3 regions of the Stenotrophomonas sp. X genome follow, and region 2 is predicted to be linked to each of the others. Evidence: predicted binding sites of a transcription regulator. Region 2 holds the regulator's gene; each other region holds the start of a gene.
What was found. Region 2 encodes FliA, which starts transcription of late flagellar genes. Its sites were predicted from a motif close to TAAAGTTTNNCNNNCNNNGGCCGATAA; they were not measured.
Positions count from the first base shown of each region.

Region 1: ACZ75I_RS17565 (methyl-accepting chemotaxis protein) is a predicted target of FliA. The motif match lies at 2,551-2,577, and genes of this name have one in related genera.
Region 3: ACZ75I_RS14610 (methyl-accepting chemotaxis protein) is a predicted target of FliA. The motif match lies at 2,184-2,210, and genes of this name have one in related genera.

Region 1 is NZ_CM146756.1:3,826,583-3,830,857, reverse strand. Features, by position in the region: gene ACZ75I_RS17580 (LysR substrate-binding domain-containing protein) at 1-591, shown strand, start outside; gene ACZ75I_RS17575 (ABC transporter substrate-binding protein) at 575-1,291, opposite strand; gene ACZ75I_RS17570 (arylamine N-acetyltransferase family protein) at 1,564-2,403, opposite strand; gene ACZ75I_RS17565 (methyl-accepting chemotaxis protein) at 2,606-4,275, shown strand, end outside.
Region 2 is NZ_CM146756.1:2,004,591-2,008,865, reverse strand. Features, by position in the region: gene flhF (flagellar biosynthesis protein FlhF) at 1-587, shown strand, start outside; gene ACZ75I_RS09205 (MinD/ParA family ATP-binding protein) at 574-1,461, shown strand; gene ACZ75I_RS09200 (RNA polymerase sigma factor FliA) at 1,458-2,201, shown strand; gene cheY (chemotaxis response regulator CheY) at 2,259-2,651, shown strand; gene ACZ75I_RS09190 (protein phosphatase CheZ) at 2,651-3,256, shown strand; gene ACZ75I_RS09185 (chemotaxis protein CheA) at 3,259-4,275, shown strand, end outside.
Region 3 is NZ_CM146756.1:3,140,009-3,144,283, reverse strand. Features, by position in the region: gene ACZ75I_RS14625 (hypothetical protein) at 1-429, shown strand, start outside; gene ACZ75I_RS14620 (M23 family metallopeptidase) at 365-1,039, opposite strand; gene ACZ75I_RS14615 (L,D-transpeptidase family protein) at 1,044-2,006, opposite strand; gene ACZ75I_RS14610 (methyl-accepting chemotaxis protein) at 2,240-4,275, shown strand, end outside.

The DNA.
Region 1 (4,275 bases), 1.8 Mb from region 2:
CCGCGCCTGGGTCATTTCGTGGCTGAGCACCCACAGATCGAGATCAACCTGCAGTCGAGTGAGCGCCTGATTGATTTCGAGCGGCAGCGCCAGTTCGACGCCGCGCTGCGGCTGGGCAGCGGGCAGTGGCCGGGCCTGGTGGTTGAGCCGCTGTTCGACGAGTGGCTGCTGCCGATGGCGAGCCCGGCGCTGATCGAACGCATGGGAGGGATCGACCGGGTGCCACTGAACCAGTGGCCACTGCTGGGGGACCCCGATGGCGCGTGGGGGGCCTGGTTCGCGTTGAGCGGGCAGACCCCGCCGTCGCGCTTCGTAGCGGTGCTGGATGATTCGGAGGCACACCACCGTGCGGCGCTGGACGGGGTGGGCGTGGCGCTGGGGCGGGTGACGCGGGCGCGCTTGTTGCTGGATTCCGGCCAACTGGTTGCGCTGTCCAACCTGCGCCTGAAAACCGCCTGGCCGCATTGGCTGGTCTACCCGCAGCGTTCGGCCCGCCACCGCGGCTTTCTTGCCTTCCGCGACTGGCTGCACGCGCAGGCTGCCGAACACGTGCGGCACATGGCGGACGCTACACTCATCGCACCAGCGTGACCGCCTGCCCGGCGCGCGCGAACGCCTCCTCCAGCAGCGAGCCGGCCTTGATCGCCTCCACTTCCTCGAACAGCGCCTGCAGCGCGTCGGCGGGGCGGGATGCCGGCGCCGCCACCGCCTGCTGGATCGCGGTGAAACGGTCGGCCAGCACGCGGTGGCCGGGATGCGCCCGCGCCCATGCTTGCAGCGGCTGGCGCACGCCGGCGGCGGCATCCAGGCGCTGCAGATCGAACAGGGTGATCGCAGCCGCCGACGTCTCGGCCCGTTCGATCGTGGCGTGGCGCAGTTCGCGGCTGAGAAACAGGTCGTAGGCTGCACCGCGGCCCACCGCGATGCGCAGCCCCTCGCGGTCGAGGTCGGTCACCTGCTGCGCGGGACTGTCCTCGCGCACCAGATAGGTGCCTTCGATCTCCACGTACGGAGCACTGAAGGCGATGCGGTCGGCGCGTGCCGGATCGATGGCCAGGAAGGCCAGATCCCAGCCGTCTTCGCCTGCCGCAGCGACCACCGAGGCTGCGGCATCGTGACAGGTGAAGCGTGCCTGCACACCCAGGCGCTGCGCCAATATCGCGGCCAGCTCCACCGACGGTCCGCGCGGCGAGTGCGCATCGCCCTGCGCCAGCACCGGGTTGCCCAGGTTGATCGCCACGCGCAGGAAGCCCTGCGGTGCCAGCGCACTTTGGTGATCGGCCAGGGACATGCAGGACTCCGCGAGGAAAGGGGCACCCAGCATGCCAGCACTGCCCTGCAAGGGGTGTCATGCTGCACGACTGCAGGATGGCGTACCTTCCGTTTGCCGACGAGGCCGCAGGTGTGGGCATGGACTTGGAGGTGAGCCTGGAACGTGGCCGGGATCTGCGACAGTGAAGGCAACCGGATTGCGTTGCAGGCGCGCGCGGTTCCGTAGAGCCGAGCCCATGCTCGGCTGCTGTTGACCCAGCCGCCCAAGCTCAGCCGGGCATGGGCTCGGCTCTACAAGGTCGCGGCACGTGAGCGCTGCAGCCAGTCGTTGATCGCCGGATCGAGCCGCGGGTCTTCGGGCAACTGCATGCCAAAGCGTTGCTGCAGCACGTCGCGCACGTCGGCAACATCGTGCAGCGGACGCTTGTCCGGTGCCTGGCCGGGGCGGTACTCGGTGTAGTTGCCACTGCCGATGGTGCGTCGCCAATCTGGCCCGGTCAGCGACGCGCGCAGCTGGCCAGGGAAGCTGGAGTCGGGATGGGTGCACACGTACCAGTTGCCCACCACGTTGTCGATCGGTGCGGGCACGTGCAGGTCGAAACGGTACATCGCCCGCCAGCCGTCACCGGATTCGGCGTACAGCACGAAATCCCCCTCGCCAGGCAGCCGCTGCAGCAGATAGCGTTCGTGCGGCGTGGCCTGCGGCTGCGGATCATGCAGCCGCAGCGGCACGGTCGGGGTCAGGCTGCCGAAACCGGCGTCCACCAGCCAGTCTTCGCCGTCCACCTGCACGCGCAGCAGCAGGTGGGTCCGTGCGGTCAGTTCGCCGTCATGGGCAGCCAGCAGCACGCGCGCGCTCAATGGCTGCGCATCGAAGCCCAGCGCCAGCAGCAGCGCCAGCAGGCCGCCATTGAGTTCGAAGCAGTACCCGCCACGGCGCTCGTCCAGCAGCTTGCGCTGCACGCTGTCCAGGTCGATCGGTACCGCATCGCGCAGCAGGCAGCTGAGGGTCTCGAACGGCAGCACTGCGTTGTGGCGCTGCTGCAGCAGGGTCAGGCCGGCCAGCGTCAGCGGTGGCGGCGCATCCAGCTGCAGGCGCTGCAGGTAGCGGGGGACATCGAGCGTCGTCATGGCGGCACCGGGCGGGAGGGGAGGTCCACTGTGCTCCCCCAACCGGGGTTGAGGTCAAGGGTGCTGGTCGTGTCACGCCAGCGTCGCCTGCACCCGGTACAAAGGCCGCGTCCGCCCGTCACCGCTGGGCCAGGACGACGAAAGTTCTAAAGTTGCCTTGAATCCGGCCGATACAGGTGCGTCCTTCTGCCTGGAGTCTGTCATGTCGGCCGTTGTCTCCCACCTCCGGTCCCTGCGCACGCGGCTTGCGGTGCTGCGCCCGGCGTCCTCCGGCCTGCTGCTGTGGCTGCAACCGCATCGGCTGAGCGTAGCCAACAAGCTCAAGGCGACCTTGTGGGTCTGTGGCCTGGGACTGGTCGCAATCGCCGCCGTCTATGCCTGGACCGGGCATGCCAGCACGCAGGCTGCGCGCAGCCAGGCCAGCTACCAGCGCGGCAGTGACCTCGCCGCGCGCCTGGCCACGCGGGTGGCCGAAGCGCGCCGCCTGCAGATCCAGTATGCACGCAGTTTCGATGATGCCGACCGCGCGCAGCTGCTGGCCACGCAAAAGGCGCTGCAGGACGATCTGCAGGCGCTGCGCACGATGCCGATGGATGCCGGCCGGCGCAAGGCCCTGCAGGCGTTGACCGAAGCTGCAGGCGCGTTCTCGCAGGGTGTGGCCGCCCTGTTCGAACGGGTCGACGAGATGGGCCGTGGTGAGGCCGGCCTCGCCGCGCAGCTGCAACAGGCTGCAGACACGCTGCAGGGGCAGGTGGATGCGCAGCAGCGGGATGCGCTGGCGTTGTCCCTGCAGAAGATGCGGCGGCAGGAGGCACTGCTGCTGCTCGACGGTGATTCCACCCACGCCGACCGCGCCAGCGAAGAAAAGCTGCCGTTCGATCTCGCGCTGGCGGGCCTGCCCGCGGATGCGCAGGACACCCTGCGCACCGGAATGGAGGCGTATCAGGCCGCATTGCTGGGGTATACCGCTGCCCGTGTCGGCCTGGATGTGGAAGCGCAGTCGCTGCTGGATACCGCTGCGGGCGTAGCGCCTGCGCTGGCCGCATTCCAGCAGGCACAGGCCGCGGCACTGGCCCGTGCCCAGGCCCGCCAGCAGGCTGGTGCGCGCACGATGAGCGTGCTGTTTGCATTGACCGTGCTGCTGGTCGCCGGTGTGCTGATCACCAGCCTCGTGCTGGTGCTGCGTGCAGTGCGCCAGCCGATCCAGGACACCCTGCACTTCGCCAGCGACATCGCCGACGACCGCCTGGACACCACCCTGCGCGTCTACAACGCCAACGACGAGATCGGCCAGCTGGCCCAGCGCCTGGTCGACATGCAGCAGCGCCTGCGCGCGCGTATCGAGACCGAGCGTGCCGTGGCGCGCGGCAACACCCGGGTGCGCCAGGCATTGGACAGTGCGCAGACCGGTTTGATGGTGATCGATGCGGAAGGGCAGGTCGCCTACGCCAACCCGGCACTGCTGCAGCTGCTTGACCTGCGGAACGAAGCGCTGGTGGGCAGCGACGCGGTACGCCTGCATCCGGCGTTGGCCAGCCTGGCCGGCGTGCGCCAGCGCGAAGAGCGCGAGATCGGCCATGCCGGCACGCGTTACCAGCTGATTGCCAACCCCGTCATCGATGACGGGCAATTCCTCGGCGTAGCGGTGGAATGGCGCAGTCGAGCGCTGGAGACCCTGCTGGAAACCGAGGTCGCTGCGCTGGTCGATGCTGCAGCACACGGTGACCTGCACGGTCGCATCGCGCTGGAGGGCAAGCAGGGCTTCGTGCGCACGTTGTCGACCAGCATCAACCGCCTGCTGGCGACGTTTGAAACCAACCTCGGCGACCTGCAGGCATTGCTGGCCGCGCTGGCTCGTGGTGACCTCAGCGC
Region 2 (4,275 bases):
CCACCATCGCCAAGCTGGCCTCGCGGTTCGCCGAGAAGCACGCGCCGCGTGACGTGGCTCTGGTCACCACCGACACCACCCGCATCGGCGCCCGCGAGCAGCTGTATGGCTACGGCCGGCAGCTCGGCATCGCCGTGCACGAGGCCAACAGCGGCACCGACCTGGACCAGCTGCTGGAACGCCTGAAGGACTACAAGCTGGTACTGATCGACACCGCCGGACTGGGCCCGCGCGACCGCGCGCTGGCCGCCCAGCTGCAGTGGCTGCGCGCCGCGCGCCAGGTGCGCACCCTGCTGGTGCTGCCGGCCAACACCAGCTTCGGCGACATGGACGAGGTGGTCCGCCGCTTCGGTGCCGCCAACCTGCAGGGCCTGGTGCTGAGCAAGCTGGACGAAACCGGCCGCTTCGGCAACGCCCTGTCGGTGGCCGTGGACCACGCCCTGCCGATCACCTGGGTGACCGACGGCCAGGACGTTCCGGACGACCTGCACCGGGCCAGTGCGGCCAATCTCGTACTTCGCCTTGAAGATTTGCGCCGAGCGGCCGATATGCCCTGCAACCCGGAGTTGAACCATGCCGTCGCGTGAGTACGCCAAGCTGACCAAGACCTTCCCGCTGTCGGCCACCCGCAGCGAGCCGCTCGGCCCTGTGCGCACCATCGCCGTGACCGGCGGCAAGGGCGGCGTGGGCAAGACCAACGTGTCGGCCAACCTGGCCGTGGCGCTGGCCGGCATGGGCAAGCGCACGCTGCTGCTGGACGCCGACCTCGGCCTGGCCAACATCGACGTGATCCTGGGCTTGAACCCCACCTATACGCTGGCCGACCTGGTTGCCGGCCGCTGCTCGCTGGACGACGTCATCGTCGAAGGCCCGAACGGCGTGCTGGTGGTCCCGGCCGCGTCCGGCCGCCGGCACATGGCCGAGCTGGCCCCGGCCGAGCACGTCGGCCTGGTCAACGTGTTCTCCGAGCTGGAACGCGAGCTGGACATCATGGTGGTGGACACCGCCGCAGGCATCACCGACGGCGTGCTGACCTTCTGCCAGGCCGCGCAGGACACCGTGGTGGTGGTCTGTGACGAGCCGGCGTCGATCACCGACGCCTACGCGCTGATCAAGGTGCTCTCGCGCGAACGTGGCGTGGACCGCGTCCAGGTGGTGGCCAACATGGTGCGCGATCCCAACGAGGGCCGCGTACTGTACGAGAAGCTGACCCGCGTCTGCGAGAAGTTCCTCGCCGATGTCTCGCTGAACTACCTGGGCTGCGTGCCGCAGGATGACTGGCTGCGCCTGTCGGTGCAGCGCCAGCAGCCGGTGGTGAAGGCCTACCCGTCCAGCCCGTCCGCACTGGCGATCACCGAGATCGCGCGCCGCACGGCCCGCTGGCAGGCGCCGACCGAACCACGCGGCGGCGTCGAGTTCTTCCTCGAACGCATCCTCAAGCAGCGCGGGGTGGCGGCATGAAAGGCGCGGCCCAGTACAGGGAAGTCCAGCGCTCGGCGGCCAACGACGTCATCGCCCAGCACTCGGACCTGGTGCGGCGCATCGCCCACCATCTGGCCGCGCGCCTGCCGGCCAGCGTCGAAGTCGACGACCTGATCCAGGCGGGCATGATGGGCCTGATCGAGGCGTCGCGCAGCTACGACGCCGACCAGGGCGCCTCGTTCGAGACCTATGCCTCGATCCGTATCCGTGGCTCGATGATCGACGAGATCCGCCGTGGCGACTGGGTGCCGCGCTCGGTGCACCGCCGTGCACGCGATGCTGCGGCCACCATCCGCCGCCTGGAACAGAGCAGCGGCCGAGCCGCCAGCGCCACCGAAGTGGCCGCCGCGATGGAGATGCCACTGCCCGAGTACCTGCGCCTGATGGAAGACGCCGCGCGTGGCCAGGTGCTGAGCCTGGAGTCGCGCATCGAGGACCAGGGCGAGCTGGACACGGTCGCCCAGGGTAGCCCGACCCCGCAGCAGGTACTGGAGCGCAGCGAGTTCGGCCGCGAGCTGGGCAAGGCCATCGGCCATCTGCCCGAGCGCGAACAGCTGGTGCTCTCGCTCTACTACGAGCAGGAACTCAACCTGAAGGAGATCGGCGCGGTGCTCGGCGTGAGCGAGTCGCGGGTCTGCCAGATCCACGGCCAGGCCGTGCTGCGCCTGCGCGGCCGGCTGAAGGTATTCGAGGCCGTCGACGCCGGCCTCGAAGAATGAACATCCCCGAGGCAGCTGCCCCCGGCCGCCCGGAATGAACAACAAAGGAACTCTGCTTTGAACAAGAACATGCGCATCCTGATCGTCGACGACTTCTCGACCATGCGTCGCATCGTCAAGAACCTGCTGGGCGATCTGGGCTTCACCAACACCGCCGAAGCCGAGGACGGGCATGCCGCGCTGTCGCTGCTGCAGAGCCAGCCGTTCGATTTCGTGGTCACCGACTGGAACATGCCGGTCATGACCGGCATCGAGCTGCTCAAGGCGATCCGTGCCGATGCCAAGCTGAAGACCCTGCCGGTGCTGATGGTCACCGCCGAAGCCAAGCGCGAGCAGATCATCGAAGCGGCCCAGAACGGCGTGAACGGCTACATCATCAAGCCGTTCACCGCGCAGACGCTGGAAGAGAAGCTCGGCAAGATCTTCGAACGCCTGGCGGCCAGCGCCTGATGGACACCACGGTCGACAAGAATGCCCTCGCCCTGCGCCTGCAGGAAGCACTGGACGCACTGGAGTCCGGTGACGAAACCGCCTGGCGGCAACGCATCGACGGGCTGGTCGCGCTGCGCACGCAGCCGATGATGAGCGGCCTCTCGCGGCTGGCCCGCGAGCTCGGGCAGGCCCTGGGTGAACTGCCGACCGTACCCAGCGAGGCCGGCGAACTGGACGATGCCTGCGCACGCCTGGACCACGTGGTGGCGATGACCGAACAGGCGACGCACCGCACCCTGGACCTGGCCGAGGAATGCCGCAGCCTGACCGAACAGCTGCGCGCCGAAGGCCTGCAGCCGGGCCAGGATGCGCAGCTCGAGCGCATCCGCCACAACCTCACCGAGATCGCCCTGACCCAGAGCTACCAGGACCTGACCGGGCAGATCATCCGTCGCGTGGTCGGCATCGTCCGCCGCGTGCACGAGGGCTTCGGCGCGCTCGGCCTGCCGCCGGAACAGCATCGCACCGATCCGGAACTGGCCGGGCCGGCACTGAAGGGACTGGACCGCCACGCGGTCTCGCAGAACGACGCCGACGACCTGCTGTCGGACCTGGGGCTGTAAGCATGAGCGCGGTATCCGACGACATCACTGCCGATTTCATCATCGAGGCGCAGGAAATCCTGGATCGCCTGGGCGAACAGCTGGTGTCGCTGGAGCAGGCACCACAGGACACCGAGCAGCTCAACGCGGTGTTCCGGGGCTACCACACGCTCAAGGGCGGCGCCGGCTTCCTCGGCGTCACCGCCATGGTCGAGTTGTGCCACGCCGCCGAAGAAGCGCTGGGCATCGCGCGCGCGGGCCAGGCCGTGCTGCAGGCCCATCACTTCGATGCCGCCCAGCAATCGCTGGACTACCTGCAAGCGATGCTGGATGCAGTTTCCTCCGGCACCGAGCCGGGCTATGCGCCGCCGGAGCTGATCGCCCAGTTCGACATGCACGGAGGCGCCACCGCGCCGGCCGCCCCGACCGCCGTAGCGGCGGCCGGTAGCGGCGACCTGATCACCGACGACGAATTCGAGGCCCTGCTCGACCAGCTGCACGGTGGTAACGCGCCGACTGCGGTCGCGCCGGCAAAGAAGGCTGACGACGGCCTGATCAGCGAAGACGAGTTCGAAGCCCTGCTCGACCAGCTGCACGGTGGCGCCGCACCCGGCGCCAAGCCCATCGCTGCGGTAGCGCCCGCACCGATCGCGGCACCACGCCCACTGGCCGCACCGGCCGCACCGGCAACTGCAGCGGCGACCAAGCCGGCCGCCAAGCCGCTGGCCGAAGCCGAACATACCGTGCGCGTGGACACCAAGCGCCTGGACGCGATTGTCAATCTGATCGGCGAACTGGTGCTGTCACGCAACCGGCTCAAGACCCTGCGTGCGCGCCTGCGCGACGAGGAACTGGACCGCGCCGTGTCGACCCTGGACATCGCCACCGCGCGCCTGCAGTCGGCGGTGATGCGTACCCGCATGCAGCCGGTGGGCAAGGTCTTCTCGCGCTTCCCCAAGGTCGCCCGAGACGTTGCCCGCTCGCTGAAGAAGGAAGTGGACCTGGAGCTGATCGGCGCCGAGACCGAGCTCGACCGCAAC
Region 3 (4,275 bases), 1.1 Mb from region 2:
GAAGTGCTGCTGCGCATCGACACTCCCACCGATCATGGGGACTTCCGCGCAGGAGAGCGTTCGGGAGTGGCCGGGCAGGGTATCAACCGCAGGCTGGCATCGGTTGAGTCCAGCGGGCTCATGGCGTCCTATTTTGGATATGGCCGCGGTGATGCATTGCCACGCGGACGCTCATGGCTGCGGGTAACCGTACTGGAGGTGGACCCGGCGCTGGCGGGCAGGGCGGCCGTGATCGAATTGCAGCCCCCGCTGGACCTGCTGAAGCTGACCGACCTGGATTACGTCTGGCTGTGGCCGTTCTTTTTCTGGAAGGTGGCGGCACTGTTCCTGCTGATTCCCGGGGGGGCGTTGGCGGTGTTCACGTTCACCTTGCGGCGCTGGCAGCGCCGGGCATCAGTGCCGCCGACTTCAGCAGCGGATAGGGATTGATCGACTGTCCCTTCCACCACTGCTTTTCCGGCCCCAGCACATGCACCTCGAAGTGCAGGTGTGGGGCCTCGGCGCTGGCATTGCCGGTGCTGCCGACGTAGCCGATCACCTCCCCGCGCTTGATCACCTGCTTCTCGGCCAGGCCATCGGCGTAGCGTTGCAGGTGCGCGTAGTAGTAGCACCAGCGCCCGCTGGGCTCGAACTGGTAGATCGTCAGCCCGCCGCGCTCACTGTCGAACAGTTTCTCCACCGTGCCATCGGCCGCCGCCAGCACCGGCGTACCGGCATCGGCCATGATGTCGATGGCATCGTGTACGCGGCCCTCGCTGCGTGCATCGGTGAAGGTATCGCGCAGCTGCGAGGGCAGGATGCCCTGCACCGGCAGCAGTAACCCGGGCGGTGCATCCGGAGCCTGCGCGGCCGGCGGCGCGGTGGAGGCGGGTGGGGCTGTTGCACCTGGCGCTACCGGTTCCGTCACCGGCGCGGTGGCCACCGTCGATGGCGCTTCCGGCAGCGCGTCGGCCACCGGCTCATCCATATCGCGGTGCAGCCACCAACCTGCACCCAATCCCAGCAGAACACCGAGCACAATCAGTTGCGGAAGACGCATCGACTCACTCCTGCATCACCACGGGCACCGACTCATCCACCGCATCAGCCACGCGCAGTGCATCCCAGTTGGTCATGCGTACGCAGCCATGCGACTCGGTCTTGCCCACGTGGCCGGGTTCAGGCGTGCCATGCAGGCCGTAATGCGGCTTGGACAGATCGATCCAGACCCGGCCGACCGGATTGTTCGGGCCCGGCGGCAGCGTCGCCTTCTTTTCGCCCTTGCGCGCATCCCAGAACAGCTTGGGGTTGTAGTGGAACGGCGGGTCGCGGTAAACGCCCAGGATCTTCCATTCGCCGATCGGCAGCGGATCATGCTGGCTGCCGGATGAGACAGGCACCTGCGCGATCACCTTGCCCTGGGCATCCAGCAGTTGCAGGGTCGAGTCGGATTTGTCGACGACCACCTTGGCTGCCTTCGGTAGCGCCGATGGTGCGATGTTGGGCACCTGAATGCGGTTGCCGGCCTTGCTCAGATCCACGCCCGGATTGAGCAGCTTCAACAGCTCAGGGGATGCGTGGAAGCGTTCGCCCAGCGACTCTTCGACGTTGTTGAAGCCCAACGATTTCAGTTTGGCCTGTGCGGCGGGGCCCTTCGGCACCGCCTGGAACGGCCCGGCGACATCCTCGGCAGTCAGCGTGTAGCTGGCCAGCGGCGTGATCGTATCGGCCTGCAGAGCCTTCCAGGTGGCGTCGTCCAGCTCACCCGTTACGGTCAGCCCGTGCGCCGCCTGGAAGCCTGACACCGCCCGCCGCTGGTTGCTGCCTACCTCACCATCAATCTGGCCTGGAGAGAAGTTCGCACGATCCAGCAGCACCTGGGCATGCAGTGCGGAGCGCACCGCGGTGTCCGGGCCAGCCTTCTCGGCAATGGGGGCGGGCAGTCCGGGCGGCGGCGCCTGCGCGAAGGTAGGTGATGCCAGCAGCGAGATTGCGAGCAGGGTGGATCGGGACACAGATGAGCGCATTGGGATCTCCAGCAGGTACGCCGCCACCTTGCCCGCAGACGGTGCGGAGCCGCCGTGAAAGGGATCTGATACCCGCATGAGCAGACATGTCATTGCGGCCGGCTGGCACCGGCAGGTGCCGCTGGGACGGGGACTCACCAAGGTGAACGGTGGCCGACGCCGTCGATGGGCGGCGATCAAGATTGCCTGCCGGGCCGCCGATAAGGCCACATCCCCCCGTTTTGGATACCCCCATGAACTACTTGAGGAACGTCAGGGTTGCCTGGCGTCTTGGGCTGGGCTTTGGCCTGTTGCTGCTGCTGGTGGCCGCCGTGGTGGCCACCGGCGCCACCGCCAGTGTCGTGCAGAAGCGCGCGATGCAGCAGGTGGTCGACGTCAGCGTGGCCAAGGTGCGCCTGTTGTCGCAGATGCTCGACGCCAACAACCAGATGATGGTGGTGCGGCGCGAAATGCTGATCCGCCAGGGCGAAGACCGCGGCAGCGATGAGAAGCGCATTGCCGATCTGGTCAAGCGCTATGAGGCCAGCTGGGCCGCCTACCAGGCACTGCCAGGCGATGCGGAGGGCAAGGCCATCGCGGAAACCATCGCGGCCAAGCGTGCCATCGCGCGCCCGCTCAACAAGCAGACCAGCGAACTGATGGAGCAGGGCGACTACCCGGGTGCCGTGGCACTGACCCTGGGCCCGGTGCAGGAAGCGGCCAACGGCTGGAACAAGGCACTGTCCGATGGCGTGGATTTCGAAGAGAAGGAAAGCCGTGAGGCAGCCGCCGAGGCCATCCGCCTGGGTGAGCGCAGCCTGCTCCAGCTGCTGGTGCTGGGCGGCGTCGCGCTGCTGGTCGGCATCGGTGCCTCGGTGATGATCGGGCGCAGCCTGACCGGCCCGCTGGCCCGCGCGGTGAACCTGGCCGAGCGCCTGTCCAAGGGCCAGCTGGATCAGGAATTCCGCCTCGGCGGCCGTGACGAACTGACCCAGCTGGGCGAGGCGATGGCCAGCGTGCGCCAGAGTGTGCAGGCGGCGATCGGCGCGCAGTTGCAGATGGCCGAGCAGCACGAGGCCGGTGCAATCCGCTATCGCATGGACGCCAGTGCGTTCCCCGGTGATTTCGGCCGCATGGTGCAGGCCACCAACAGCCTGGTCGAGTCGCACGTGCAGGTGGAACTGCTGATGGCCGAGGTGATGCAGCGTTACGCCATGGGTGACCTCAGCCGCGACCTGCCGGACTACCCGGGCGAGAAGGGCACGCTGACCCGCACCCTGGCGGCGGTGAAGCAGAGCCTGATGGCGATCAACGCGCAGATCGATGAACTGGCCCGCGCCGCACGCGCCGGCGATTTCAGCATGCGTGGCGATGCCGCTGCGTTCCAGTACCAGTTCAAGACGATGGTCGAGCACCTCAACGGCATGATGGCCAGTTCGCAGGCCAGCATCGCCGATGTTTCCGACGTGCTGCGCGCGATCTCGCATGGCGACCTGACCGCACGCATGGAGGGCGAGTACGAAGGCGTGTTTGCGCGCATGCGCGACGATGCCAACACCACCACCGCGCAGCTGACCGGCATTGTCCGCGGCATCCAGGTGGCTGCCGACAGCATCAACAACGCGGCCCAGGAACTGGCCGCCGGCAACAACGACCTGTCGCGCCGCACCGAGCAGCAGGCTGCGAATCTGGAAGAAGCGGCCGCGTCGATGGAGGAGCTGACCTCCACCGTACGCCAGAACGCCGAACTGGCGCGTCAGGCCGACAGCGAAGCGCATGCCGCCGGTGCCGCCGTGCGCGAGACCGAGCAGGCGATGGCACAGATGGCATCGGTGATGGGCGAAATCGATCAGTCCTCGGCGCGCATCTCGGAAATCTCCACGGTGATCGACGGCATCGCGTTCCAGACCAACATCCTGGCGCTGAATGCCGCAGTGGAAGCTGCGCGCGCAGGCGAGCAGGGCCGTGGCTTTGCCGTGGTCGCCAGCGAAGTGCGCACGCTCGCACAGCGTGCCGGTGTCGCCGCCAAGGAGATCAAGGAACTGATCGAGGACGCCGCTTCCAAGGTGAAGAGTGGCCTGGCGGTGACCGTTGAATCGGAAGCCGCGATCGCACGCGTGGCGCAGGCCAGTTCGCGCACCACCCAGCTGATGAGCGACATCGCAGCGGCCAGCAAGGAACAGGCCGCCGGCATCGAGCAGGTCAACCAGGTGGTGGTGCAGATGGACCAGGTGACCCAGCAGAACGCCGCGCTTGTGGAAGAAGCCACTGCCGCGAGCCGCGCGCTGGA